Regions from separate parts of the Streptomyces sp. NPDC015220 genome, predicted to be linked through region 2. Evidence: riboswitches for the same ligand, from Rfam matches in the RefSeq annotation. Region 2 holds a riboswitch; the other holds the start of a gene.
What was found. A riboswitch is a leader RNA that binds a small molecule or an ion and turns the genes downstream of it on or off. The one in region 2 is predicted to bind S-adenosylmethionine.

Region 1 (14,148 bases), on a different contig from region 2:
TTGGTGATGACCACCTTGCGGGCCTTGCCCAGCAGGTCGAGGGTGGCGTTCTCCAGCTTGAGGCCGACCTCCTCGGAGATGACCTCGCCGCCCGTGAGGATGGCGATGTCGCCGAGCATGGCCTTGCGGCGGTCGCCGAAGCCCGGGGCCTTGACGGCGACGGACTTGAAGGTGCCGCGGATCTTGTTGACGACCAGGGTCGACAGGGCCTCGCCCTCGACGTCCTCGGCGATGATCAGCAGCGGCTTGCCCGACTGCATGACCTTCTCCAGCAGCGGGAGCAGGTCCTTGACCGAGGAGATCTTGGAGTTGGCGATGAGGATGTACGGGTCCTCGAGCACCGCCTCCATGCGCTCCATGTCGGTGGCGAAGTAGGCGGAGATGTAGCCCTTGTCGAAGCGCATGCCCTCGGTGAGCTCGAGCTCCAGACCGAAGGTCTGCGACTCCTCGACGGTGATGACGCCTTCCTTGCCGACCTTGTCCATGGCCTCGGCGATCAGCTCGCCGATCTGGGTGTCGGCGGCGGAGATGGAGGCGGTGGAGGCGATCTGCTCCTTGGTCTCGACCTCCTTGGCCTGGTCGAGCAGGGCGGCGGAGACGGCCTCGACGGCCTTCTCGATACCGCGCTTCAGGGCCATCGGGTTGGCACCGGCGGCCACGTTGCGCAGGCCCTCGCGGACCAGCGCCTGGGCGAGCACGGTCGCCGTGGTCGTACCGTCACCGGCGACGTCGTCCGTCTTCTTGGCGACTTCCTTGACCAGCTCGGCGCCGATCTTCTCGTACGGGTCCTCGAGCTCGATCTCCTTGGCGATGGAGACACCGTCGTTGGTGATCGTGGGGGCGCCCCACTTCTTCTCGAGGACGACGTTCCGGCCCTTGGGGCCGAGGGTCACCTTGACGGCGTCCGCGAGCTGGTTCATGCCGCGCTCGAGGCCTCGCCGCGCCTCCTCGTCGAACGCGATGATCTTGGCCATGTGAAGTGGTCCCTCCAGGACTGGGGGTGATTCCTTCGGACCGCGCCCGCGCCCGCGACGGACGGCTCGCCGGCCTCGTGGTTCCTTGCCCCACCCGGCCCGCGGGCCTCACCGACCCGGTCCTCGTTGTCACTCTCACCTTCAGAGTGCTAACGCAATGATTAGCACTCGACCCCTGAGAGTGCAAGCGTCGGCGAAGTGGATCCGACGCGGGGCGGCGGTCGGACGGCGGCGGGCGGGAGCGCCCCAGGGGCCCGCACCGGCGCCCGCGCACCCGCGGACACGCCGCGGGTCGCGGCGTCCGGCGTCCGCCCCGTGGTCCGGCGCCCGCCCCGTGATCCGGCGTCCGCGCGCCCGTGGGCACACGCCCGCACGGACGGGCCCCCGCCGGACGGACAGGCCGAAGGGCCCGCACCCCCCGGCGGAGGTGCGGACCCTTCGAAGATCGCTTGCGGTGGTCGCGCGATTCAGGCCGTGACGCGAACCATGTCGGCCTGCGGACCCTTCTGGCCCTGCGAGATCTCGAACTCGACCCGCTGACCCTCTTCCAGCGAGCGGTAGCCGTCCATCTGGATCGCGCTGTAGTGGACGAAGACGTCCGCACCACCGTCGACCGCGATGAAGCCGTACCCCTTCTCCGCGTTGAACCACTTGACGGTGCCCTGAGCCATGCCTAACTCCCCTATTACTGGCCCTTGCACAGATCCACACTTCGCGGATCCGGGTCAGACCTCACCCCCCGTGGATCGGGGGCGTGCGCCGGAACGCGTCGACCGCGGCCGAATGTATCTGTCCAACTGCCGTCTGCAACAGGTCAATCGGACGAGAATTCTGGACGGGAGCGGTCCGGAATGTGGGGAGAATTCGCCACACTTCAGGGCAAGTCGGGCCCGACAAACAAGGCAAATGCCGCGAAAAGCCCGCGCACTTTGGCTACTTCTGATCGGCGGGCGGCAGGAAAAAGAGGCTTCCTGATCCGTTGGTCAGGAGCGCGTTCCCCAACTGTACCGCGCTCAACCACACAGAATTGCCCCCTCCGTTTCTCTCACGGAGGGGGCAATCGGACGAACGGTCGGTAATCGGAGTTACCTGAGGTAAGGCTCAGCCGCCGGCGACCGCCGGGATGATCGACACGCCGGCGCCGTCCGGGGTGGAGGTCTCCAGGCCCTGCTCGAAGCGGACGTCGTCGTCGTTGACGTAGACGTTGACGAAGCGGCGCAGCTTGCCCTGGTCGTCCAGGACGCGCGCGGCGATGCCCGTGTGGTTCTTCTCCAGGTCGGAGATGACCTCGGCGAGGGTCGCGCCCTCGGCGCTCACCTCGGCCCGGCCGCCGGTGTAGGTGCGCAGGATGGTCGGGATGCGAACGGTCACGCTCATGCGAGGCCAGCCTCTCGGAAGGAGTCCAGGTTCGGACGGATGGTCGCGGTCAGGCCGGTGCCCGCCACCGCGTCCAGGGTCTTCAGACCGTCACCGGTGTTGAGGACGACGGTGGTCTTGGCCGGGTCGAGGAGGCCGTTCTCGATCAGCTTCCTCGTCACGCCGACCGTCACACCGCCCGCCGTCTCGGCGAAGATGCCCTCGGTCCGGGCGAGCAGCTTGATCGCGTCGACCACCTGTTCGTCCGTCACGTCCTCGACCGCGCCGCCGGTGCGGCGCGCGATGTCCAGGACGTAGGGGCCGTCCGCCGGGTTGCCGATGGCGAGGGACTTGGCGATGGTGTTCGGCTTCTGCGGCCGTACCACGTCGTGCCCGGCCTTGAAGGCGGTGGACACCGGCGAGCAGCCCTCGGCCTGGGCGCCGAAAATCTTGTACGGCCGGTCCTCGACCAGACCGAGCTCGATCAGCTCCCGCAGGCCCTTGTCGACCTTGGTGAGCTGCGAGCCGGAGGCTATCGGGACGACGATCTGGTCGGGCAGCCGCCAGCCGAGCTGCTCACAGATCTCGTACGCCAGCGTCTTGGAGCCCTCGGCGTAGTACGGCCGCAGGTTGACGTTGACGAAGCCCCAGCCCTCGCCGGCCGGGTCGCCGATCAGCTCGGAGCAGAAGCGGTTCACGTCGTCGTAGTTGCCCTCGATGCCGACGAGCTCGCCGCCGTAGATCGCGGCCATGACGACCTTGCCCTGCTCCAGGTCGTGCGGGATGAAGACGCAGGAGCGCAGCCCGGCCCGGGCGGCGGCGGCGCCGACCGCGCCGGCCAGGTTGCCGGTGGAGGAGCAGGACAGGGTGGTGAAGCCGAAGGCGCGGGCGGCCTCCAGGGCCTGGGCGACCACCCGGTCCTTGAAGGAGTGCGTCGGGTTGCCGGAGTCGTCCTTCACGTACAGGCCGCCGGTCACGCCGAGTTCGCGGGCGAGGTGGTCGGCCTTGACGAGCTTGGTCCAGCCCGGGTTGATGTTCGGCTTGTCGGCCACGTCGGCGGGCACGGGCAGCAGCGGGGCGTAGCGCCAGATGTTCGCGGGGCCCGACTCGATCCGCTTGCGCAGCTCCTCGGTGTCGTAGGCCGAGAAGTCGTAGGCGATCTCGAGCGGGCCGAAACACTCCTCGCAGGCGAAGACCGGGCCGAGGGGCACGCGGTGACCGCATTCGCGGCAGCTCAGCGCCGCGGCGGGGCCGAGGTCTACGGTGGAGTCGGTGCTGCTTGCGACGGTCTGCACAGCCATGGAGGCGAGGCCCTTTCTCCTCATCTTCCTCACGACGCATCTCGCCGTGAGACGGATTTGGCACCTTCCCTAGCCGGGAGCCTCGCAATGGATCGTCGAGACCGGCTGGAGGGTTGCCGGGGCTTCATCGGGCCGTGTCCCTCTGCCCCTCTGGATGAGCGGTATTCGATTGTGGAGACGCGGCGACCCCGGCATGCGATGGTCATCCGCGTTGTTCAAGACTGTAACCGAAGGCCGGGACAGTGAGAGATAGTCGTCCGAACCGCGAGACAGATCACAGCATGATGTGATCCGCGCCCTGGCGCGAGCGGTGGCCGTACCGAGCAGGAGTTAAGGAGCCGTCGACCGTGCTGGAAGAAGTCGAGCGCTGGCTGAGGACGCGTTCCTGGTCCGTGACCGATCGTCCGCTCGCCACGGTCCTGGCCGCGAAGCGCGCGAGCGGCTCGACGGTCAGCGTGGTGCTGCCCGCGCTGAACGAGGAGGAGACGGTCGGTGACATCGTCTCCGTGATCCGCCGCGACCTGATGCGGCAGGCCCCGCTCGTCGACGAGGTGGTGGTCGTCGACTCGGGCTCCACCGACCGCACCTCGCGGGTGGCGGCCGCCGCGGGCGCCCGGGTCGTGCACCGCGACGCGATACTGCCCCGCATCCCGGCGGTCCCCGGCAAGGGCGAGGTGCTGTGGCGCTCGCTGCTGGTCACCCACGGGGACGTCGTCTGCTTCGTCGACGCCGACCTGCGGGACTTCTCCTCGGACTTCGTCACCGGGATCGTCGGCCCGCTGCTCACCGACCCCGGCGTGCAGCTCGTCAAGGCGATGTACGACCGCCCGCTGGCCGGCGCCGCCGGGCAGGGCGGCCGGGTCACCGAGCTGATGGCCCGCCCGCTGCTCAACATGCACTGGCCGCGGCTGGCCGGCTTCGTGCAGCCGCTCGGCGGCGAGTACGCCGCCCGCCGCTCGCTGCTGGAGCGGCTGCCGTTCCCGGTCGGCTACGGCGTCGAGCTGGGCATGCTGGTCGACGCGCTGCACCTGGTCGGCCTGGACGCGCTCGCCCAGGTCGACGTGGGCGAGCGCAAGCACCGGCACCAGGACGGGCAGGCGCTCGGCCGGATGGCCGCCGCGATCTACCGCACCGCCCAGCTGCGTCTGGCCCGCGGCCATCTGATCCGTCCCGCCCTGACCCAGTTCGAGCGCGGCGAGGACGGCTTCGAGCCGCGCACGTACTCCGTGGACACCGAGGAGCGCCCGCCGATGACCGAGATCGCGGAGTACGCCGCCCGGCGGGTGGCCTGAGACGGGCGGCGCGCGAGGGCGGCGCGAGGCGGGTGGCCTGAATCCCGCACCGCGCCGCGGTCGCCCGGCTACGAAGCCGGACCGTACGTTTGAGTGTTCGGGGGCCGGGCTAGGTTGAGGACCATGGCTGCTACGCACGGTGCCGGGGTGCTGGTCGCGTCCAATCGCGGACCGGTTTCGTACGAGGTGCACGAGGACGGCTCGCTGCACGCGAAACGCGGTGGCGGGGGGCTGGTCTCCGGACTGTCCGCCATCGGCCCGGACGCGGGCGCGGTGTGGGTGTGCGCCGCGCTGAACGACGCCGACCGGGAGGCGGTGCGCCGCTTCGAGGGCGGGCACAGGCTGCCGTCACAGGACACCGGCGGGCAGCAGGTCCGGATGCTGGACATCGACCCGGACGTCTTCTCCGACGCGTACAACGGCATCGCCAACTCGGTGCTGTGGTTCGTGCACCACATGCTCTACCAGACCCCGCTGGAGCCCGTCTTCGACGCGGAGTTCCGGCGCCAGTGGGCGTCGTACGAGGCCTACAACCGGGCGTTCGCCCAGGCGCTGGCGGAGGAGGCGGCCGAGGGCGCGGCCGTGGTGGTGCAGGACTACCACCTGACGCTGGTGCCGGGGATGCTGCGCGACTTCCGGCCGGATCTGCGGATCGGGCACTTCTCGCACACGCCGTGGGCGCCGGTGGACTACTTCCGGCTGCTCCCCGACGACATCGCCCGGCAGGTGCTGCACGGCATGCTGGGCGCGGACCGGCTGGGCTTCCTCACCCAGCGGTGGGCGGACGCGTTCGCCGGGTGCTGCGACGCCCTCGTCGGCGGGCTCGGGGGCACCCGGATCGGGGTGCACGGGCTGGGCGCGGACGCGGAGTTCCTGCGGGAGCGCTCGCACCGGGCCGACGTCAAGGAGCGGATGGCGGCGCTGCGCGAGGAGATCGGCGCGGCTCCGGACGGCGGTGCGCGCCGGACGATCGTCCGGGTGGACCGCACCGAGCTGTCGAAGAACATCGTGCGCGGTCTGCTGGCGTACCGGCAGCTGCTCCAGGACCGCCCCGAGTGGCGCGAACGGGTGGTGCACGTCGCCTTCGCCTACCCCTCGCGGCAGGACCTCGCCGTGTACCGGGAGTACACGGCCCAGGTACGGCGGCTGGCGGAGGAGATCAACGAGCGGTACGGGACGCCCGGCTGGACTCCGGTCGTGCTGCACGTCAAGGACGACTTCGCCCGGTCGCTGGCGGCATACCGGATCGCGGACGTGGCGCTGGTCAACCCCATCCGGGACGGCATGAACCTGGTCGCCAAGGAGGTGCCGGTCGTCTCCGACGCGGGGTGCGCGCTGGTGCTGTCCCGGGAGGCGGGGGCGTACGCGGAGCTGGGCGACGACTCGATCGCGGTCAATCCGTACGACGTGGTCGGTACGGCGGACGCGCTGCACGAGGCGCTGAGCATGGCGGGCCCCGAGCGGGCGGAGCGGAGCAAGCGGCTCGCGGCCGCCGCCACCGCCCTTCCGCCGGCCCAGTGGTTCCTGGACCAGCTGGGAGAGCTGGACGGCTGATCGGACGGCGCCCCCGGGTGCGCGGGGCTCCCCCGAGGCGCCGGGCACCGGCGGAAAGGCGCGCGCCCGCGATGTGCGCGGGGTCCTCCCGGGGCATCCGGCACCGGGAGACGGGCGCGCGCCCACGAGGTACGCGGGAATCCCCCGGAGCGCCCGGCACTCGGAGGAAGCCGCGTGCCCACGAAGCGCGCGGCCCTACCCGAGCCGGTCCGCCAGCGTCCTCAGCAGTTCCACCACGCCCGCCGGACCGTTCACCACCAGGTCGGCCCGCTCCGACAGCTCCGTTACCTCCGTGCTGCCGCTGCACACCAGGACGCCCGGTACGCCGTCGGAGCGCAGCTTCTCCACCGCGGCGAAGGCGGGGAGGTCGCCGAGGTCGTCGCCGGCGTAGAGGACCGAGGCGGCGCCCAGGTCGCGGACGTACTCCGCCAGCGCCACGCCCTTGTCCATGCCCGGGGGACGCAGTTCCAGGACCATGCGGCCCGGCTCGACGATCAGGCCGTGCCGGGCGGCCAGGTCGGCGAGGGGTCCGCGCAGCCCGTCGAAGGCGGCCTGCGGGTCCTCGGCACGGCGGGTGTGGACGGCGAGGGAACGGCCCTTCTCCTCGATCCAGGTGCCGTGCCAGGCGCCGATCCGGTCGAGGAAGCCCGGGAGTTCGGCGCGGACGGCGGCGACTCCGGGGTGCGGGGCCGGGGCGGTGACGTTCCCGGTGGCGGCGTCCCAGCGTTCGGCGCCGTAGTGGCCGAGGACGACGAGGTGCTCCAGGCCGGGTACGCCCGCGAAGCCGCCGTGCCGCACCGCGACGCCGGCCGGGCGTCCGGTGACCACCACGACGGCGGCCACCTTCGGGGCGAGGACGGCCAGCGCGGGCACCGCCCCCGGATGGGCCCGGGCCCGGTCGGGGTCGGGCACGATGGGGGCGAGCGTCCCGTCGAAGTCGAGTGCGATCACCGCCCGTTCCGGCCGCGCGAGGAGGGCGTCGAGACCGTCCCGCCCGGCCCGGGTGGCCGGCGTCGGCAGGGACGGGTCGAAGTCGGTCGAGGCGGTGTCCTGCTTGTCATGGCTGCCCATGTGCCGAACCTATCCACACTCGGCCGGGCCCACTCCTCCACAGCGCCGGGACCGGCCCGTGCCGTCCGCCGCTCCCGTCGTCGCCGCGGCGGGCCGGATCACCGCCGGGCCGGGCCGGGGCCGAGTCGCGTCGGGCCGCCGCCTCACCGCCCGGACCGGCGGGTCTCCCGTATCCGGCGCAGGCGGTTCACCGTGACCGGGTCGTGCGCCAGCGCGCGGGTGTCGTCGAGGAGGGCGTTGAGGAGCTGGTAGTAGCGAACGGGTGACAGGCCGAGCTCCTCGCGTATCGCGCGCTCCTTGGCGCCGGGGCCCAAGAAGCCGCGCCGCTCCAGGGCGAGGATGTCCCGTTCCCGGCGGCCGAGCCGCCGCTCCTCGCCCGGGCCCTGCCCCCCGGCCCCGGCCGCGGCCTCGCCTTCGCCTTCGCCTTCGCCTTCGCCTTCGCCGGAAGCCTGGCCACCGGCCCCGTTCCCGCCGAGGGTCCGGCCACCGGCCTCGTCCTCGCCGGCAGGGGACCGGCCATCCTCCTCATCCCCGCCGGAGCTCCGGCCACCGGCCTCGCTCCCGCCGAGGACCCGGCCGCCTTCCTCGCCTGCGCCGGGGGCCCGGCCAGCGTCCTCGCCCCGGCCCGAGGTCCGGTCGCCGCCCTCGCCCCGGGGGCGCTCGTCGTCCCGCTCGTCCATACCCGGCACGGTAGCTCGCGGCGCCGACAACCACGCGGGCCGACCGCCGGGGCCGCCCCGGGCGGGGCCCGAGGGGCCGTGAACCGAGCCCGACGGAACCCGCGGGACTCGGTCCGGCTCGCGGCCCGGCACTGTCCGGACGGGAGTCCCTAGCCCGCGCTCTGCGCGCTCTCCACCTGGGACGCCGTGGTCTGCAACTGGTTCAGGATCGCGGTGGGGTCGCCCTCGGGGCTCACCGTCCGGCCGATCTCCTTCTTGATGTCCGCGCTGACCTGCGCCCAGGACGTCTTGCCGAACGGATAGAGCTGGGCGAGCGGCAGCTCCTCCAGGAACGGCCACAGGTTCTTGTCCTCCTGCGCCGCGCTCATCGCGTCCGAGGCGGAGCTGGTGACGGGCAGCAGGTCGTACTCGCGGGAGAAGTCCAGGACGTTCTTCTCGCTGTAGACGAAGTCGAGGAAGTCGCCGATCTGGTCCTTGTGGCCGTGCTTCTTGAAGGCCATCATCCAGTCGGTGACGCCCATGGTCGCCTTGGGCGTTCCGTTCCTGCCCGGCACCGGCACCATGCCGAACTTCACGCCCCCCTTCGTGGCCTGCTGCATCAGCGTGGGGTGGCCGTCGAGCATGCCGACGTCGCCGGCCGCGAAGGCCGAGAACGCCTTCGCGCGGTTGAGCTTGCCGGGGGCGACCGGGCCGGTCAGGCCCTTGCCGACCAGCTCGTCCTTGAGCCAGGTGAACGTCTCGGCGTTCTCCGGGGAGTTGATGGTGTAGGTGCCGATGTCGTCGGTGTAGCCGGCCCCGCCGCTCAGCAGCCACTGAAGGGTCTCGGCCTGCGCCTCCTCGGGGCCCAGCGGCAACGCGTACGGGTACTTCACCCCCTTGGCCTTCAGCGCCTGGGCGTCGGCGGCGAGCTGGTCCCAGGTCTTGGGCGGGGTGGTGATGCCCGCCTGGGCGAAGAGGGTCTTGTTGTAGAAGAGCACGCGGGTGGAGGCGGCGAACGGGATGCCGTACTGCACGTGGCGCAGCTGTCCCGCCTCGGAGAGCTGGCCGAGGAAGTCGGCCTGCACGGGGATGGAGAGCAGGTCGTCGGCCTTGTAGAGCAGGCCCTTGTCGGCGTAGTCGGCATAGGCGCCGATCTGCGCCATGTCGGGCGGGTCGCCGGCGTCGGCCATCTCCTTGACCTTGCGGTCGACGTCGGTCCAGGGATAGACGCTGACCTCGACCTTCACGCCCGGGTGCCGGGACTGGTAGTCCCGGGCCAGCTGGTCCCAGTACTTCTGCGAACCGTTGGCCGCGGAGTCCCCGTAGTCGGCGGCGACCAGTCGGAGGGTGACGTCGGAGGAGCCCGTGCTCCCGCAGCCGCCGAGAACCGCCGTCATGCCCACTGCGGACACCACCGCGATCATTGCTTTACCGCGCCGCTGCACTGCCTCTTCCGCCCCTGCCGTCTCGCCGTTCACCATGTGGACACGATAGGTCTACACCACGTGAGTGGACTAGACCTCTCGCGGGTCGAAGGGCCACACTGTCCCCCGTGAGACACGTCATCGCTCTCGATGTGGGCGGCACCGGGATGAAGGCCGCGCTGGTCGCCGCCGACGGCGCGCTGCTGCACCAGGCACGCCGCGCGACCGGTCGCGAGCGCGGGCCCGACGCCGTCGTCGAGAACATCCTCGGCTTCGCCGCCGAGCTGCGGGCGCTGGGCGTCGAGCGCTTCGGCGAGCCGGCCGCCGCCGCGGGCGTCGCCGTCCCCGGCATCGTCGACGAGGAGCGGGGCGTCGCCGCCTACGCGGCCAACCTCGGCTGGCGCGACGTACCGCTGCGCGACCTGCTCGCCAAGCGGCTCGGCAGCCCGGTCGCCCTGGGCCACGACGTGCGCACCGGCGGGCTCGCCGAGGGCCGCATCGGCGCGGGCAGGGGCGCGGACCGGTTCTTCTTCGTGCCGCTGGGCACCGGGATCGCGGGGGCCATCGGCATCGACGGCCGGGTGGAGGCGGGCGCGCACGGCTTCGCCGGCGAGATCGGCCACATCGTCGTGAGGCCCGGCGGCATCCCCTGCCCGTGCGGGCAGCGCGGCTGTCTGGAGCGCCTCGCGTCCGCGTCGGCGGTCAGCCAGGCCTGGGCCGAGGCGTGCGGGGACCCCCGGGCGGACGCCGCGGACTGCGCCAAGGCGGTGGAGTCCGGGGACGCACGGGCACAGGCGGTCTGGCAGGAGGCGGTGGACGCGCTCGCCGACGGGCTGGTCACCGCCCTCACCCTGCTGGACCCGCGCACGCTGATCATCGGCGGCGGTCTCGCCGAGGCGGGGGAGACCCTGTTCGCACCGCTGCGGGAGGCCGTCCGCCGCCGGGTCACCTTCCAGAAACTGCCGTCGATCGTCCCCGCCGCCCTCGGGGACACCGCCGGATGCCTGGGCGCGGGCCTCCTCGCCTGGGACCTCCTCAACACTTCCAACTTCCCGGAGGTAGCCACCTGATGGCCGCTAGCAAGGTTCTCACCGGAGCCCGGGTGGTGCTGCCCACCGGGATCGTCGACGGCGGCCGCGTGATCGTCGACGGCACGCGGATCGCCGACCCCGGCACGGCCGCGGCCGACGCCGAGACGATCGACGCCACCGGACACTGGCTGGTCCCCGGGTTCGTCGACATCCACAACCACGGCGGCGGCGGCGCCTCCTTCTCCGGCACGGCCGACGAGGTCATGACCGCCGTCCGCACCCACCGGGCGCACGGCAGCACCACCCTCGTGGCCTCCACCGTCACCGACGACATGGGCATCCTCACCAAGCAGGCCGGCCTGCTGTCGGAACTCGCCGAGCAGGGCGAGATCGCGGGCGTCCACTTCGAGGGACCGTTCATCTCGCCGTGCCGCAAGGGCGCGCACTCCGAGGCCCTGCTGCGCCACCCCGACCCGGCCGAGGTCCGCAAGCTGATCGACGCGGCCCGCGGGCACGCGAAGATGGTCACGCTCGCCACCGAGCTGCCCGGCGGCATCGACTCCGTACGGCTGCTCGCCGAGCACGGCGTGATCGCGGCGATCGGGCACACCGACGCGACGTACGAGCAGACGGTGGAGGCGATCGACGCGGGCGCCACCGTCGCCACCCACCTGTTCAACGCGATGCCGCCGGTCGGCCACCGCGCTCCCGGTCCGATCACCGCCCTGCTGGAGGACGAGCGGGTCACGGTCGAGCTGATCAACGACGGCGTGCACCTGCACCCGGCCGCCCTGGAGCTGGCCTTCCACCACGCCGGCGCGGCTCGGGTCGCCTTCATCACCGACGCCATGGACGCCGCCGGCATCGGCGACGGCCGCTACATGCTCGGCCCCCTGGAGGTCGAGGTCGCCGAGGGCGTGGCACGGCTGGTGGAAGGCGGTTCCATCGCCGGTTCGACGCTGACCCTGGACCGGGCCTTCCAGCGCGCGGTGACCGTCGACCGGCTGCCGGTGGAGGACGTGGTGGCCGCGCTGTCCACCAACCCGGCCCGGCTGCTCGGACTGGACGACCGGGTGGGCTCCCTGGAGCCCGGCAAGGACGCCGACCTGGTGGTCCTGGACCAGGACTTCGCGCTCAAGGGCGTGCTGCGGCGCGGCGAATGGGTGGTCGATCCGCAACTGGGCTGATCCGTCCCCCGTCCGGCCGCGGTGGCCGATCCGAGGGGTGGGCGGTGGGCCGTCCGTTTGGCATGATCGAAGCCCCGGGAACGCCCGGGGCATCGTGACAGGCGTGCCAGGCGCACTTACTCGGGGGAGGTCGGGCCAGGTGATCCTCACGGTCACTCTGAACACCGCTCTCGACATCACCTACCGGGTGCCGTCGCTACGGCCCCACGCCTCGCACCGGGTGACGGAGGTGGCCGAACGGCCCGGCGGCAAGGGGGTCAACGTCGCCCGGGTCCTCGCGGCCCTCGGCCACGAGGTGACCGTCACCGGCTTCGCGGGCGGAGCCACCGGACGCGTGCTGCGCGACCGGCTCTCGGCCACGCCCCGCGTGGTGGACGCGCTGGTCCCGGTGGCCGGCGCGACCCGCCGCACGATAGCGGTCGTGGACGAGCGCCTGGGCGACACCACCCAGCTCAACGAGCCCGGGCCGGTGGTCGCCCCCGCCGAGTGGTCCGCCTTCCAGGACGTCTACGAGGACCTGCTCGGCTCGGTGTCGGCGGTGGCGCTGTGCGGCAGCCTGCCGCCCGGCCTGCCGGTGGGCGCGTACGCGGGCCTGGTGCGCACCGCGCGCGCCGCGAACGTCCCGGTGCTGCTGGACACCAGCGGCGAGGCGCTGCGCCGCGGCATCGCGGGCCGCCCCGACATCGTCAAGCCCAACGCCGACGAGCTCGCCGAACTGACCGGCTCCCACGACCCGCTGCGCGCCACCCAGGACGTCCGCCGGCGCGGCGCCCGCGCGGTGGTGGCCTCGCTCGGCGCGGAAGGGCTGCTGGCGCACACCCCGGAGGGCCTGTGGCGGGCCGCACCGCCGGCCCGCGTCCAGGGCAACCCGACCGGCGCGGGCGACTCCGCGGTCGCGGGCCTGCTCTCGGGCCTCGCCGAACGCCTCCCCTGGCCGGACCGCCTGGCCCGGGCCGTCGCCCTGTCCACCGCCACGGTCCTGGCCCCGGCGGCCGGCGAGTACGACCACCCGGCCTACGAGAAACTGCTCGGCCGGGTGGCGGTGACGGGGGAGGTCAGCGCGGCGTGAGGGTCAGCTCGACTTGACCCAGCCCTTGGCCATCCACAGCTGGTCGAGGTTGGCGTCGCACTGGTTGCCCTGCTCGCACGAGATCTTGATGGTGTTCGTGCCCTTGGTGAGCTGGACATAGTTGAAGGTCTTCGTCCAGCCCTTCTCGTAGTCGCCCTCGGGGGCGTGCGCCCAGTTCATCAGCTTGACGGGCGTGCTGGACGGGGTGCCGTTGACCGTGAGGGTGGCGGTGCCGTCCTTGCCCGGGACGCCGTAGCCGATGAAGACGGTGTACTTGCCGTCCTCCGGGATGCCGTTGACGGTCCAGGTGACCGAGGCGCCGACGTTGTTGAAGTTCCCCACGTAGACGCCGCCGTCCGCCTGGGCGCCCTTGACCGACGAGGCGGTGGTGGCGCCGCCGCCCAGCAGCAGCGCCTTGGCGTCGATCTTCGGCAGCTCGCCGTCGGGGGCGACGCTGCTGCTCGCCGAGGAGGTGGGCTGCGGGGAGTTCTGGGTGGGCGCGGGGGTACCGCCGCCGGCCTGACCGGCGGTCTTGTCCTCGCCCTTGTCGCTCATCATGGCCATGCCGATGCCGATGACGACCGCGGCGACCACCGCGACGGCGCCGATCAGCAGACCCTTGGTGTTGGGCCCCCTGCGGCCACCGCGGCCGTTGCCGCCGCGGTCCTGCTGCCGGGGCGGCTGCGCGCCGCCCGGGAGGGTCTCGGGTGCGGCGTAGTGGGCGTTCTGCTGGCCGTACGCGCCCTGCTGTTGAGCGGGGGCCTGCCCGTACGGCGCGGTGGGGGCCTGCTGGCCGTACTGCCGCTGGCCGACCGTGCGGACCCGGTTGACCGATCCCGGATAGCCGTATCCGCCGGACGGCGGCTGGGCTCCGTTGGCCTGGCCGTCGGCGTACAGATAGCCGAACGGGTCGTCGTCCTCGGGCGTGCTCGCGCCGTTGTTGCCGGGCGTCATCCCTTGGTGCTCCTCAACAGTGCGGGTCGGATGCAGTACGTCGTGAGATTGGACCGAGCCTACCCGCTCCCGTGGGCCCGGACGGGTGACCCAGCCGGCGGCAAGCCTCTGACCTGCGGATCATCCGGCCCGGCGATGCTGTTTGGGACGAGATCGTTTCTCGACGTACATCCGTTCGTCAGCGGACTTGAGCACTTCGTCCGCCGTCATCCCGCAGTGCGCCCAGCCGATGCCGAAGCTGGCGCCGACGCGGACGGCGCGGCCCTCGGCGCGGAT
Region 2 (14,148 bases):
GCCCACCCGGCCTCGTGACCGTGGGTGGTGGCCACCAGCCGCTCGGCGCCCGCCCGTCTCAGGGCCGGGGCCATCAGCCCGAGCGGGGCCGCCGCGCCGAACCACACCGACGTGCAGCCGTGCTCCCGCAGCAGCCGCGTGGCGCGCCGGGTCGTCTCCGGTGTCGGCAGCAGCATCGTCGTGGGGTCCCGTACGACGGTGAAGGGCTGCTCGGCGTCGAAGGCGGCCGTCGCCGCGCGGCCTTCCGCGCTCCGCTTCCAGGTGGAGGCGTAGACGACCAGCCGATCCGGGTCGAGACGCAGTGCCATGTTGTGCAGGAAGGCCTGGATGCCGCCGGGCCGGGGTGGGAAGTCGTTGGTCACGACGAGGGTCTTGCGCATCGTCGTGACCCTATCGAATTCAGCCACCACCGCATGGGTTCGGCCACGCGTTCCCGTCCGGCCCCGCTCCCGTGGTCCGGGCACCGGCGGCCGGTGACCACGGGACCGGGCAGGACACGGGCCGGCCGCCGCTCACCCCAGTTGCGCCCGCAGGTACTCCCGCCACCGGTCGGTGAACTCCTCCAGGGTCGTGCCCAGCACCTCGCGCAGCGCGCCCTCGACCGCGCCCGCCCGCTCGCCGTGCGCGCCGACGGCCCGGTAGAACGCTTCCAGCCGGTCCTCGCCCCAGTGCGCGGCGATCATCCGGCAGGCCAGCCAGCCGCCCTCGTAGGCCCGCGCGAGGCGGGCCGCGTCCCCGGCGAAGCCGAAGTCCCCGTCGGCGGGCAGGGCGGTCGGCACGCGGCCGCCGGACACCGCGCGCTGGAGTTCCGGCGCGACCTGCTCGGGGGTGCGCCCGGCGCCGCGGTAGCCCACCCAGTCGGCGTAGCCCTCGGAGAGCCACAGGGGGGTGGCCGCGTCGGTGTGGGCGCGGGTGGCGACGTGGGTGGTCTCGTGGGTCAGCACGACCTGCTTGCCGAGCGGTCCGAGCACGCCGTACGCGTCCGGGTTGACGATGATCCGGTCCGCGGGCCCCCGGTCCCCGCCGCCCGTCTGGCCGGTGGTGACGGCGGCGATCCCCCGGTAGTCGGCGGCGGGCGCGCCGAGCAGCGCGGCCATCCGGTCCAGGGAGCCGGGCACCAGCACCACGACCCGGCGGCTCCAGTCCGTGCCCCACGCCCGCGAGACCGCCGGCACCGCGCGGTCGGCCAGGCCCGCGTAGCCGCGCAGGGAGGCGTCGCTCTGCCCGGCGCCGAGGACGATGCTGTGCGCGCCGCGGACCACGGTCACCGGGCCCTGGTCCCACAGTTGCTGGGCGGACTTCCGCGCGGGCCGGTCGGAGGTGACGTACCACTTGCCGTCGGCCGTGGTGGACAGGGTAAGAGTACGGCCCACGGTGACGGGCGCCTTGTCGTAGCCGGTCACCCGGTAGCGCAGCTCGGCGTCGGCGGTGGCCGTGCCGGCGCCCCGGCGCAGCGCGGTCACCCGGTAGGACCAGGCGTCGAAGGGCACTGCCTTCAGGGCGGCGTACGGCGCCCGGGCGCCGGTGGCCGCGTACGCCGCCGGGTCGTGGTGCAGGACCGCCGCGGCCCGCAGGTCGAGGAGCTGCTGCACCTGGCGCCGGGCGGTGTCGGCCGGCGGGTGCCCGCCGCACGCGGTCAGTGATGCCAGCAGCAGGCACGCCACCGCCGCCGAGGAGCCCGACAACCGCCTTCGACCAGCCATTTCCCGATCGTACGGTGGGAGGCGGGCGCCCGTCAGACCCTGGTGACCGAGGACACCGGCATCATGTTCACCGGGTCGTAGCGCACGGGGGCGCCCGGGTAGGGGGCGTGGATCACCCGGCCGTGGCCCACGTACATCGCCACGTGGCCGGCGTCGGACCGGTAGACGACGAGGTCGCCTGGCCGGGCCTGGGAGAGCGGGACGCGCCGGCCGGCGTACCGCTGTTCCTGCGAGGTGCGCGGCAGCCGCACCCCGGCCTGCCCGTACGACCACTGCATCAGGCCCGAACAGTCGAAGCCCGAGGGCCCGTTGGCACCCCAGACGTAGGGGCGGCCCAGTGCGGAGCGGGCGGCGGCCACGGCGGCGGCCGCCCGGGCCGAGGCGGCCGGACCGCCGTCGAGGCCGGGCAGGAAGGCGTCGCGGCCGAAACGGGAGGTCCGGCCGTAGGCCGCCCGCTCGGCCGGGGAGAGGGAGTTGAGCAGCTTCCGGGCGCGGGCCAGTTTCCGCTCCACGGTGTGCTTGTGGGAGAGCACCGCCGTGCGGCTCCTGCGCAGCTCGACGAGGGCGCGGGTGGCCTCCGTGCGCTCCTGGGCGAGTTCACGCAGGGCGGTGCGCAGGGCCCGCAGTTCCTCCGCCTGGTGCGCGCCGATCCGGTCGAGCGTGGCCGCCTTCTCCAGGTAGTCGGCCGGGTCCCGGGCCAGCAGCAGGGCGACGGACGGGTCGAGGCCGCCGGAGCGGTACTGCGCCCCGGCGACGGAACCGAGCTGGTCGCGCAGGGTGTTGACGCGCTGCTGCCGCCGGGCGATGCGGTCCTGCGCGTCGCGCACCTGACGGCGCAGCACTCCGGCGTGCTCGGCGGCCCGGTCGTAGGACTCGGTCGCCTTCTCGGCCTCCTGGTAGAGCCGGTCCACCTCGGTACGGGCGTCACCGTGCGGCGCGGCGGCGGAGGTCGCCGGCAGGCTGCCGAGGGCGGCGGCCGCGACGGAGAGCACGGTGACGGCCGAGCGCGTGGCGCCGGCGCTCCGGACGGACCCGGACGGTGCAAGGCGACGATGGGACCCCACGGGAAGCCGAACTCCCTCCACTGGCGGACGCGGACCGTTTCCCCGCCGTCGGGGGGCGGTGCGCCCCGGCGGCGGGGAAACGCGGCAGACAGTAGCCGCGCGGACCCGCGCCGGCCAAAGGGACTTTGTCCCGCGCACAGCACGGCGCCCCGCCTCCGACACAGGTCAGGGGCGGGGCGGGGGGTCGGCGGAAGCCGTGGCGATTCGCCCGTTCGGGCGGACGGCCGCTCTCCGGCGGGTCCGTCAGACGCGGACGCCGAACATGAACGGGCCGCCGATGGTGCTCATGGACTCGTAGCGGACGACCGTGCCGGTCCGCGGGGCGTGCAGGATCTGGCCGTTGCCCGCGTAGAGCCCGACGTGGTGGATGTCGTTGAAGAAGAACACCAGGTCGCCGACCTGGAGCTGGCTCTGCGAGTAGATGCGCGTGCCGATGTTGGCCTGCGCCTCCGAGGTGCGGGGGATGGACACGCCGGCCTGGGCGTAGGCCCAGGAGGTCAGGCCCGAGCAGTCGAAGGAGGACGGTCCGGTGGCGCCGTAGACGTACGGGGTGCCGATCTTGCTCTGGGCGGCGGAGAAGGCGGCGCCGGCCCTGCCGGAGGCGTGGGAGGAGGCGGGCGGGGCCGTGGGGTCGCTCAGGGCGGCGCGCTCGCTGGCGCGGCTGGCGCGGCTCTGCTCGGCGGCGAGCTGCGCCTTCTCCTGCGCGGTGAGGGAGTTGAGCAGCTTCTGCGCCTCGGCGAGCTTGCCCTGGACCTGCTTCTTCTTGTTGCCCAGTTCGGTGCGGGTGGCGGCGAGGTCCTTGAGCTTGGCGGTGGCCTCGGCACGGTCCTGGGCGAGTTCGCGCTGCTTGTCCTGGATCTTCTTCAGCGCGTCGGCCTGCTGGCCGCTCAACTGGTCGAGCGTGGAGGCCTTGTCCAGGTAGTCGTCCGGGTGCGAGGAGAGGAAGAGCTGGAGCGAGGCGTCGATGCCGCCCGAGCGGTACTGGCCGGCCGCGAGCGAACCCAGGCTGTCACGCAGCTTGTTGAGGTCCTGCTGACCGCGGGCGACGTTGTCCTGGATGGTGGAGATCTCCTTCTGGAGCTTCTCCTGCTTCTCCTTGGCCCCGTTGTACTTCTCGGTGGCCTGCTCCGCCTGCTCGTAGAGCTTGTCGACCTTGGACTTGACCTCGTCCTTGCTCGGCTTCGCGCTGGGCGCGGCGTTGGCTGCCTGTGCGCTGATCGCGACGGCTGCTGCGGCTGCTGTGGTGAGCACGGTCACACGTGCGCGGCTGGGCTGTCTGGGTCGACGGTGGGACGCCACGGAAGCGAGCTCCTTCTTCTGAGTGATCACCCGCTCGGAGGTTCGAGGCCGACCCTAGTGACCTCATCGTGATTAATTCAAATCCCACAGCAGAAAATCCTGTCGCGCAACACGTTTCCTTGCACGTAACTCACAAGAAGTGAAGTCAGGTTGACGCTACGTCGCGCACCACTGCCGCCAATTCGGGCATAAAGGGCCTGCGTTGGTATTGCGGCGGAACTGCCTTATGCCCGTTTCCGGCCGCTCGTCCCCGATCGCCCGATCCCGGTCGGGCGATCCGCTCGCCCGCTCGCGAACGCCCGCCTCGGCCGCACGCCCCACTCCCTGCCGCGGGCGCACGGCCGTCCGCTCCTCCGGCACGCCCCCTCGCACCTCCGGCCCGCCCGCATCGGCCGCCGGCTCCCAGCCGTGCGGGAAGCGCCGTCGCGCGGCGTCAGCCGCGTGGGAATCGCTTCACGGCATCGCCGACGCGAGAAGCACCGTCGCGCGCCCCCCGGGCCGCGCGGGAAGCGCCGTCGCGCGGCGTCAGCCGCGCGAGAGGCGCTTGAGCAGCATCGCCGACGCCACCGGCCGCGCGCCCGCCTTGGCGACCCCGTCGGCCACCTCGCGGTCGGTCGAGGCGACGATGACCGGCCGGCCGGGCGGCTCGGCGCGCACCAGCTGGCGGATCAGCTCGTCCGCCGTGACGCCCGGCTTGGAGAACAGCACCCGGATCCCGCGCGGCGGCGCCAGCAGCACCGGCGCCGCCAGCTCGGCCCCGTCGAAGACGCAGGTGACCTCGGCCCCGGTCTGCGCGGCCAGCTGCGAGAGCTGTCCGAGCAGCCTGAGCCGCTGCTTCTCCAGCGGCATCTGGGGATAGCCGGTCTTGGTGACGTTGTAGCCGTCGACGACCAGGTGCGCCTGCGGCAGCGCCAGCAGCTGGTCGAGGACGGCCGGGTCGTGCTCGGACAGGGCGCGGGCGGCGATGTCCTTGGGGGTCATCCGCCCCGGCTCGACCGCGTCCACGGTCTCGGCGGGCCGTACGGACACCGGCGGCAGCGCCAGCTCCCGGCGCAGCCCCTGGGCCGCGTCGAGCACGGTGTCCAGCAGCAGCCGCACCCTCATGTCCTCCACGCTGCGCCCCTCGCGGGCCGCCCGGCGGGTGGTCTCCAGGGCGGACTCCGCCTCGGCCAGGCGCGCCTTGAGCCGCCGGGTCTCGCTCTCGGCGGCCGACACCTGCGTCTGGCCCTCGGCGCGCGCGGCCTCCGTCTCGCCGCGCGCCCTGCGCAACGCCGCCTCGCCGCGTTTGACGTCGCTGAGCGCGGCGCGCAGCTTGCGGTGCAGCGACTCGGTCTCTTTCCTGGCCGCGTCCAGTTCGGCGCGCAGCCGTTCGGTCTCCGTGCGGGTCTGCTCGCGGGCCGCCGCGAGATCCGCGCGCAGCCGTTCCAGCTCGGCGCGGCTCTCCTCGTCGGCGCGCTCGGCGTGGGCCCGCTGGACCTCCTCGCCGGCGGCGGTCACCAGCTTCACCCAGCCCGCCGGCCGCAGTACGTAGGCCGCGGCCGCCACGTCGAGCGGGTCCGCGGCCGGGGGCGGGGAGCAGGAGTCCAGCGCGTCGGACAGTTCCGGCTGGTCCTCCCTGAACTTCTCCCCGACCCGCTGCCGGAACAGGGGGTCGCTCTCCAGCGCCGCCGCCATCGCGTTGCCCGCGAACTTCGCCCGGCGGTTGGGGGCGAACCGGGCGTACTGCCGCAGCTGGGCCGGCAGCTCGCCGACGGTCAGCCGGCCGAAGGCGTCGGCCACGATCTGCACGACCCGGCGGCGCACGCCGTCGGGCAGCGGACGGTCGAGCACCTCAGCGGCGCCGTCGCCCGGCTCCCCGCCTCGTGTCTCCGCCATCCGTCACCCCAATGCCTAGCCCGGCCCCCCGGGGGGCCGCCTGTGCGGGAACCGCTCCGCTCAGGAGCCGGCGCCCGGCCTGTCCACGAGTTCCACCTGGTCCAGTGCGTTGCACCAGCGGCAGCGCACCGACTCGATGGTCTCACTGACCACTTCGCGCTCCTCGACCGTGGGTTCGCCGGCCAGATCGAGGTGGACGTACTCGACGACCTTCGACGAACGCGTCACGTCGAAGCGGGTGAGGTTGCCGCAGAGGGTGCAGCGCCACCGCGTCGTGGCGGTCGGCGGGGGAACCGTCATCGTGGCCGCTCGCTTTCTTCTCGTGTCCGTGACGCGCCGGCCTTCCCGGGCGTTGGCTCGTAACCCTACGGCCTGCCGGGCACTCGCCGCCCGGGTGTCCACGGCGGCGAGGCGGTCCGTGCCGATGCGTCCCGTTACGCCATGCTCTGTGCACATGACCAGCTACAGGAACACGGTGGCCGTCCGGACGGTCAGGGCCCTCAGGGCGGTGCGGACGACGCCGGCGCCGGTCACCTCCGCCCTCATCGCCCTGTGCTGCCTGGTCTTCGTGATCGGTCCGGCAGCCGGTCTCGATCCGGCCCACGGCACCGGAGAGGGGCTGCTGCGCGCCCAGCGGGCCTACTTCCGGCGGTGGGGCGTGATCCCCGCCGACCTGTTCGCCGGCTCGCCGCGGGCCGCCCTCACTCCCGCCACGGCCCTGTTCGTGCACGGCGGCTGGGTGCATCTGCTCGGCAACATGCTCTTCCTCCACGTCTTCGGGGCGATGACCGAGGAACGCATGGGCCGCGTCCGGTTCACGCTGTTCTACGTCGGCTGCGGCTACCTCGCCCTGCTGGGCTACGCCGCCGCCCACGCCACCTCCGAGCAGACCCTGGTGGGAGCCTCGGGGGCGATCTCCGCGGTCCTCGGCGCCTTTCTCTACCTGTTCCCCCGGGCCCGGGTGACAAGTGTGCTGCCCTTCCTGTTCTTCCTGCCGCTGCGGCTGCCCGCGTGGATCGTGCTGCCGTTCTGGGCGGCCCTGCAGTGGCTGGGGGCCGGCCGGGCCACCCAGGGCCCCGGCGTGGCCTACCTGGCCCACGTGGTGGGTTTCGGCCTGGGCTTCGCCTACGCCTGGGCGCGGTTCGGGAGGGGGCGGGCGCCGCGGCGCCGTCCCGGCGGGGCGGCGGCCGCGGACGGACGGGAGACTAGAGTGAAGTCCGCCCCTGCTCCGGCCCCCGAGGGAGAGAACCAGCCGTGATCACCGCGATCGTCCTCATCAAGACCAGCGTGGACCGGATTCCCGAGATCGCCGAGCGGATCGCCGCGCTGGAGAGCGTGAGCGAGGTCTTCTCCGTCACCGGGACCTACGACCTGATCGCCATGGTGCGGGCGGGCCGGCACGAGGACCTGGCGGAGATCATCCCGGGCCGGATCAGCAAGATCCCCGGTGTGGAGGCGACGGACACGCACGTCGCGTTCCGCACCTACTCGCAGCACGACCTGGAGGCGGCGTTCGCGATCGGACTGGACTCCTGACCGCCTGAACACCGCCTCCGTGGGCCGTCGGGTCACACCGCGGGGACGCAGCGGCCGTCCTCGGTGCGGTACCGCCACTTCGCGCCGTCGCGGACCAGCTCCCGCACCGCCGTCACGAAGCGTTCGACGTGCTCGTCGGGGGTGCCGGCGCCGAAGCTGACGCGGACGGCGTTCAGCGACCTCTCCCCCGGCGCGGCCTCGGGGGCGCCGCACTCGCCCTGGGCCTGCGGGTCACCGCCGAGCAGCGTGCGCACCAGCGGATGGGCGCAGAACAGTCCGTCGCGCACGCCGATGCCGTACTCGGCGGAGAGCGCGGCGGCGAAGTGCGAGCTGTTCCAGCCCTCGACGACGAACGAGATCACCCCGACCCGCGGGGCGTCGTCCCCGAACAGCGACAGCACCCTGACCTCGGGCACCTCGGCGAGCCCGGCGCGCACCCTGCCGATCAGGTACCGCTCCCGGGCCACGAGGGCGTCGAAACCGGCCTCCGTCAGCGCCTTGCAGGCCGAGGCGACGGCGTAGGCGCCGATGACGTTCGGGGAGCCGGCCTCGTGGCGGGCGGCGTCCTGGTGCCACTCGACGTCCACTCCCCCGTCGGCGCGCCGGCCGACCCTGCGGCTCGCGCCGCCGCCGGCCAGGTACGGCTCGGCCTCCCGCAGCCAGTCCGCGCGGCCCGCCAGCACGCCGGCGCCGAACGGGGCGTAGAGCTTGTGGCCGGAGAAGGCGACCCAGTCGACGTCGAGATCCGTCACCGACACCGGGTGGTGCGGGGCGAGCTGGGCGGCGTCCAGGACGATCCGGGCGCCGTGCGCGTGGGCGACCGCGGCCAGCTCCCGTACCGGCCACAGCTCACCAGTGACGTTCGAGGCGCCGGTGACGCAGACCAGCGCCGGGCCCTCGGGGTGCTCCCCGTCCGGGCGGCCCGGCTCGCGGTCGGCGAGGGCCCGCTCCAGGGTCGCCACGGCCTGCTCCGGGGTGCGCGGGGCGTCGAGGTACGTCACCCGCGCGTCGCGCCACGGCAGCAGCGAGGCGTGGTGCTCGGTCTCGAACACGAACACCCGGCAGCCGGCGGGCAGGGCGCGGGCCAGCAGGTTGAGGGAGTCGGTGGTGGACCGTGTGAACACCACCTGGTCCTCCGCCCGGCAGCCGAGGAACTCCGCGACCGTCCGGCGGGCGTTCTCGAACAGGTCGGTGGAGAGCTGGGAGAGGTAGCCTGCGCCGCGGTGGACGCTGCCGTAGTACGGCGCGTACGCCGCCACGTCGTCCCAGACCCGCTGGAGGGCGGGGGCGCTGGCCGCGTAGTCGAGGGCGGCGTAGGGCACCGTGCCACCGGTCACCAGCGGCACGGTGACATCCCGTCCCAGAACGGGCAGCGGGGCGCGAACGGAACGGTCGGCGGCGGCGGCGATGGAGACAGACATGGGGGAACTCCCGTGCGAGCAGGCTGAATTCACCGCGCGAGCGGCCGTTTCACGGGTACGGTCGACGATCCGGTCGCGGCTGCGGCTCGGCGCGGGGAAAAGGTGAAAGGGGATACGCGGAGGCGGGGCTCTGCGGCCCTAGCGCATTCGCTTGCTCACGGAAGGCTCCCTCGTACGACCAGGACCCCTGGCCCCACGCTTTCCGAGAAGCGTGCGAGGGGTCCGCGCTTGCCGTAGACCTCGCTGCCTACGACCTGGTCTTCACCCGGGGCACCCCGCCACGGACGGAGGGTTGCCGGACAGCCGGCCGGGGCCACATGGCTGTCACTCATGACCTGGACAGGAACGTACGCGAAGTGATCGCGGTCCCGCAACCCGTGTCCGGATCGCGGGACCGCGCGCTCGCACGGCCCGTCGGGCGCCGCCCGGCGGGCCGTGCCGGGCCGGGGCGTCAGGCACCGGGGCCCTCGGGCCCGGCGGACGCCCTCGCGGGGGCGCTACGCGTTGCTGGCCGCCACCCAGCGGTCCAGCGTGCGCCCGGCCGCACCGCTGTCGATCGACTCCGCCGCCCGCTCCATCCCGGCGCGGATGCGTTCCACCAGCGTCCCGGAGCCCGGCTCCAGGGCCACCAGGGCCGCCGCCGAGTTCAGCAGCACGGCGTCGCGCACGGGGCCCCGCTCGCCGTCCAGCAGCCGGCGCGCGACCTCGGCGTTGTACGAGGCGTCGGCGCCGCGCAGCGCCTCCACCGGCACCAGCTCAAGACCGACGTCCCGCGGGTCGAAGGTCTCCTCGGTGACCCGGCCGTCCTGGACCACCCACACCCGGGAGGTGGCGGTGGTGGTCAGCTCGTCGAGGCCGTCGTCGCCCCGGAAGACCAGGGAGGAGTTGCCGCGCTCGGCGAAGACGCCCGCCACGATCGGCGCCTCGTGGGCCACGGCGACGCCGACCGCCTGCGACCTGACCTTGGCCGGGTTGGTCAACGGGCCCAGCAGGTTGAACACCGTCCGGATCCCCAACTGACCGCGGGCCGCGCCCACATGGCGCAGTGCCGGATGGAACTTCACCGCGAAGCAGAAGGTGATGCCGGCTTCCTCGGCGACCTCCACCACCCGCCGCGGGGTCAGGTCGAGGTTGACGCCCAGCTTCTCCAGCACGTCGGACGCTCCGGAGGCGGAGGAAGCGGCCCGGTTGCCGTGCTTGACGACCTTCGCGCCCGAGCCGGCGACGACGATCGACGACATGGTGGAGATGTTCACCGTCTTCGCGCCGTCGCCGCCCGTGCCGACGATGTCGACGGTGGCGCCGGGCACCTGGATCACGTTCGCGTGCTCGTACATCGTGCGGACGAGCCCGGTGATCTCCTCGACGGTCGCGCCCTTGGCCCGCAGCGCCACCGCGAACCCGGCGATCTGGGCGTCCGTCGCCTCGCCGCCCATGATCCTGTCCATGGCCCAGGCGGTGTCGTCGGCGGTGAGGTCCCGCCGCTCCAGCAGGCCGTTCAGCAGGGCGGGCCAGGAACGGGCCGCCGCGGTGTCGCCTCCAGCGGGGGTCACAGCGCTCATAAGCCGCTCCTGGGTCGGTGTCCCGGCCCGCGGGACACATGTCTCGAACAGGTACCACCCTATCCAGCCCCGGGCACCGCGAAGGGCCCCGTCCGGGGTTCGGACGGGGCCCTTCGACCGTGGCGTGGCGACGCTCAGGGTTCAGTGATCAGTGGTGGCCGTGGCCACTCGTGATCTCCTTGTACTCCTCGACAGTCGGCTTCGGGATCTGGTTGTCCTCGCCGTAGTAGGCGTTGCTGAGCTTGGCGCGCAGCTTCGCCGTACCCGCGACCTTGCGCTCGACACCGTTCTCGTCGACCGTCGGGCCGATCTCGACCGGCTCGTACTGCGTGTGGGCCGTCAGGGTGTAGAGCTGCTCCTGGCTGAGCGGCTCGTGGACCTCGATGAACTCGCCGTGCGGCAGGCGCTTGATGATGCCCGACTCGCGGCCGTGCAGCACCTTGTCCTTGTCCCGGCGCTGGAGGCCGAGGCAGATCCGCTTGGTGACGACGAACGTGACCACCGGCGCCACGAAGAACGCGATGCGCACGAACCAGGTGATCGCGTTGATCGACAGGTGGAAGTGGGTGGCCCACAGGTCGTTGCCACCGCCGACCAGCAGCACGAAGTACCAGGCGATCCAGGCGGCGCCGAAGGCCGTACGGGTCGGGACGTTGCGCGGACGGTCCAGGATGTGGTGCTCGCGACGGTCACCGGTGACCCAGGCCTCGATGAACGGGTAGAGCGCGATGGCCGCGAGGACCACGCCGAACAGCGCCAGCGGGATGAACACGCCCAGGACCAGGGTGTGGCCCCAGAAGTTGATCTCCCAGCCCGGCATGGCGCGGATCAGACCCTCGGCCATGCCCATGTACCAGTCGGGCTGGGCGCCGGTGGACACCTGGTCCGGCCGGTAGGGGCCGATGGCCCAGATCGGGTTGATCTGCGCGATCGCCGCGATGGCCGCGATGGCGCCGAAGACCAGGAAGAAGAAGCCTCCGGCCTTGGCCATGTAGACCGGCAGCAGCGGCATGCCGACGACGTTGTTGTTGGTCTTGCCGGGACCCGCGAACTGGGTGTGCTTGTGGTAGAAGACCAGGATCAGGTGGCCGACCACCAGGCCGAGCATGATGCCCGGCAGCAGCAGGATGTGGATCGAGTAGAACCGGGCCACGAAGTCGTGACCGGGGAACTCGCCGCCGAAGAGGAAGTACGAGATGTACGTGCCGATGATCGGCACGGACAGGATCGCGCCCTCCATGAAGCGGACACCGGTGCCGGAGAGCAGGTCGTCCGGGAGCGAGTAACCGGTGAAGCCGGTGAACATGCCCAGGACGAACAGCAGGAAGCCGAACAGCCAGTTGACCTCACGCGGCTTGCGGAACGCGCCGGTGAAGAACACGCGCATCATGTGCACGAACATGCCGGCGAGGAAGATCAGCGCGGCCCAGTGGTGGATCTGCCGGATGAGCAGACCACCGCGCACCTCGAAGGAGATGTGCAGGGTCGAGTTGAACGCCTCGCTCATCAGCTGTCCCTGGAGCGGGACGTAGCTGCCGTGGTAGACCACCTCGTTCATCGACGGGTGGAAGAACAGCGTCAGATACACACCCGTGAGGATGATGATCAGGAAGCTGTAGAGGCAGACCTCACCCAGCATGAACGACCAGTGGTCGGGGAAGATCTTGCGCATGTTGGCCTTGGCCAGGCTGTAGATGCCCAGCCGGCCGTCGGCCCAGTCGGCGAGCTTCTCGCCGGCCGGTGCCTTCCCGCGCGAGCGGGTCGGCTCGTTGCTCGCTGAAGTACTCATCCGCGCTCCCAGAATGCAGGACCGACGGGCTCCTCGAAGTCGCCGAGCGCCTGGAGGTAACCCTCACTGTCCACGCCGATGCGCAGCTGCGGCAGGGCGTGACCGGCGGGACCGAAGATCACTCGGGCTCCGTCGGAGAGGTCGAAGGTGGACTGGTGGCACGGGCACAGCACGTGGTGCGTCTGCTGCTCGTACAGGGAGATCGGGCAGCCCACGTGGGTGCAGATCTTCGAGTAGGCCACGACACCCTGGTGGGACCAGTCCAGCTCGCGCTTGTCCTTGATGTTCTCCGGCTGGAGCCGGACGATCATCAGGGCGGCCTTGGCGATCTCGGTCTGGAAGTCCTCGTTCGCCTCCTCCAGGCCGTCGGGCTTGGCGAAGGTGAGAGAACCGACCTGGACGTCCTCGGGACGCAGCGGCAGGTTGGTGTTCATGTTCACCAGGCGCTTGCCCTTGGCCCACATCGTGTGCCGGAGCGTCTCCTTGGGCAGCGGGCCCAGGTCGCGCAGCAGGAACAGACCGGAGAACGGCACCAGCGTGAGCGCGCCCAGCATGGTGTTGCGGATCAGCGGCCGGCGGCCGATCGCGGACTCCTTGGCACCCTGCTTGAAGTCCGCGTGGACCTTCGCACGGACTTCGGGCGACGCCTCGATCGGGTGACGCTCGTCGGCGACCTCCGCGTCCGACATCAGCGTGCGCGCCCAGTGGACCGCGCCCGCGCCGATGCAGAACAGCGCCACGCCCAGCGTCAGGCCCAGCGCGAAGTTCATCGCGCTGATGTGCCCGAGCGGCCAGACGTAGATCGACTTGTCGTTCGGGATCGCCACGTAGGAGACGATGAAGCCGATGGTGGCCAGCATCGACACCGTGAACAGCATGGCGACGACGCGCTCGGACCGCCTGGCGGCCCGCTCGTCGACGTCCTGGATCCGGTGCTCGTGCGGCGGCAGGCCCGGGTCGGCGAACGGGTTCTTCTCGTCCGCGACGCCTACGGCGCCGTGCGCCGTGCCCTGCTCTGCGGGCAGGTTCTCTTCTGGAATGTCTTGGCTACTCATGACTTCTTGGCCTTTGCGGTCCGGGCGGCGACCCACACGGCGACGGCGATCAGCGCGCCGAGTCCGAAGATCCAAGCGAAGAGACCCTCACTGACCGGCCCGAGGCCGCCCAGCTCGAGACCGCCGGGGTTCTCCGTCTTGTCGCTGTTGACCGCGTTCAGGTACGCGATGATGTCCTTCTTGTTCTTCTCCGACATCGTGGTGTCGGGGAAGGAGGGCATGTTCTGCGGGCCGGTCTGCATGGCCTCGTAGATGTGCTTCGGCTGAACGCCCTCGAGGTCCGGGGCGAACTTGCCGTGCGTGAGCGCACCACCCTTGCCGGTGAAGTTGTGGCACTGCGCGCAGTTGGTGCGGAACAGCTCACCGCCCTTGGCGATGTCCGCGCCCTCCGGGCTGTACTGGTTCTTCGTCGGCACGGCGGGACCGGCGCCCAGGGAGGCGATGTACGCCGCCAGCTGGTCGATCTCGGCCTGGGTGTAGATGACCTTCTTGCGCGGGATCTGCGCGCCCGGCTGCTGTGCCGGCATGCGGCCGGTGCCGACCTGGAAGTCGACTGCCGCCGCGCCCACGCCCGCGAGGCTCGGACCGTCAGTGGTGCCCTGACCACCCTTGCCGTGGCAGCTTGCGCAGCCGACCTCGTAGAGCTTCTTGCCCTCCTCGATGGTGAGGGACTGGGCGGAGTCGTCGGCCTTCGCCTTGCTCGCGGGCGCGAACGCGGTGTACAGCCCCCCCGTGGCCGCCAGCGCGAGAAGTAGGACGACGACCGCCGCCAGCGGATGGCGTCGTCGTGCGGAGAGCTTTTTCACGGATTACCCCGGTGTCAGGATCTTCTGCGTCGATGCAA

Region 1: it holds a riboswitch for S-adenosylmethionine, as region 2 does, so the genes downstream of both, thrC (threonine synthase) here and ACF061_RS01770 (aminotransferase class V-fold PLP-dependent enzyme) in region 2, are expected to answer to the same signal.

The regions. Positions count from the first base shown of each region.
Region 1 is NZ_JBIBUK010000029.1:45,191-59,338, forward strand. Features, by position in the region: gene groL (chaperonin GroEL) at 1-974, opposite strand, end outside; gene ACF061_RS34970 (cold-shock protein) at 1,442-1,645, opposite strand; gene ACF061_RS34975 (MoaD/ThiS family protein) at 2,076-2,351, opposite strand; gene thrC (threonine synthase) at 2,348-3,631, opposite strand; SAM riboswitch class I at 3,649-3,792, opposite strand; gene ACF061_RS34985 (glucosyl-3-phosphoglycerate synthase) at 3,979-4,923, shown strand; gene ACF061_RS34990 (trehalose-6-phosphate synthase) at 5,047-6,477, shown strand; gene otsB (trehalose-phosphatase) at 6,673-7,548, opposite strand; partial or broken gene ACF061_RS35000 (DUF3263 domain-containing protein) at 7,692-7,922, opposite strand; gene ACF061_RS35005 (ABC transporter substrate-binding protein) at 8,378-9,631, opposite strand; gene ACF061_RS35010 (ROK family protein) at 9,760-10,701, shown strand; gene nagA (N-acetylglucosamine-6-phosphate deacetylase) at 10,701-11,849, shown strand; gene ACF061_RS35020 (1-phosphofructokinase family hexose kinase) at 11,989-12,918, shown strand; gene ACF061_RS35025 (carbohydrate-binding protein) at 12,922-13,872, opposite strand; gene cdgB (diguanylate cyclase CdgB) at 13,993-14,148, opposite strand, start outside.
Region 2 is NZ_JBIBUK010000001.1:313,928-328,075, forward strand. Features, by position in the region: gene ACF061_RS01730 (glycosyltransferase family 4 protein) at 1-380, opposite strand, end outside; gene ACF061_RS01735 (hypothetical protein) at 513-1,703, opposite strand; gene ACF061_RS01740 (NlpC/P60 family protein) at 1,736-2,767, opposite strand; gene ACF061_RS01745 (NlpC/P60 family protein) at 3,011-4,066, opposite strand; gene ACF061_RS01750 (NYN domain-containing protein) at 4,592-5,941, opposite strand; gene ACF061_RS01755 (hypothetical protein) at 6,002-6,241, opposite strand; gene ACF061_RS01760 (rhomboid family intramembrane serine protease) at 6,396-7,199, shown strand; gene ACF061_RS01765 (Lrp/AsnC family transcriptional regulator) at 7,196-7,477, shown strand; gene ACF061_RS01770 (aminotransferase class V-fold PLP-dependent enzyme) at 7,510-8,898, opposite strand; SAM riboswitch class IV at 9,118-9,234, opposite strand; gene trpD (anthranilate phosphoribosyltransferase) at 9,396-10,460, opposite strand; gene ACF061_RS01780 (cytochrome bc complex cytochrome b subunit) at 10,609-12,249, opposite strand; gene ACF061_RS01785 (Rieske 2Fe-2S domain-containing protein) at 12,246-13,304, opposite strand; gene ACF061_RS01790 (c-type cytochrome) at 13,301-14,110, opposite strand.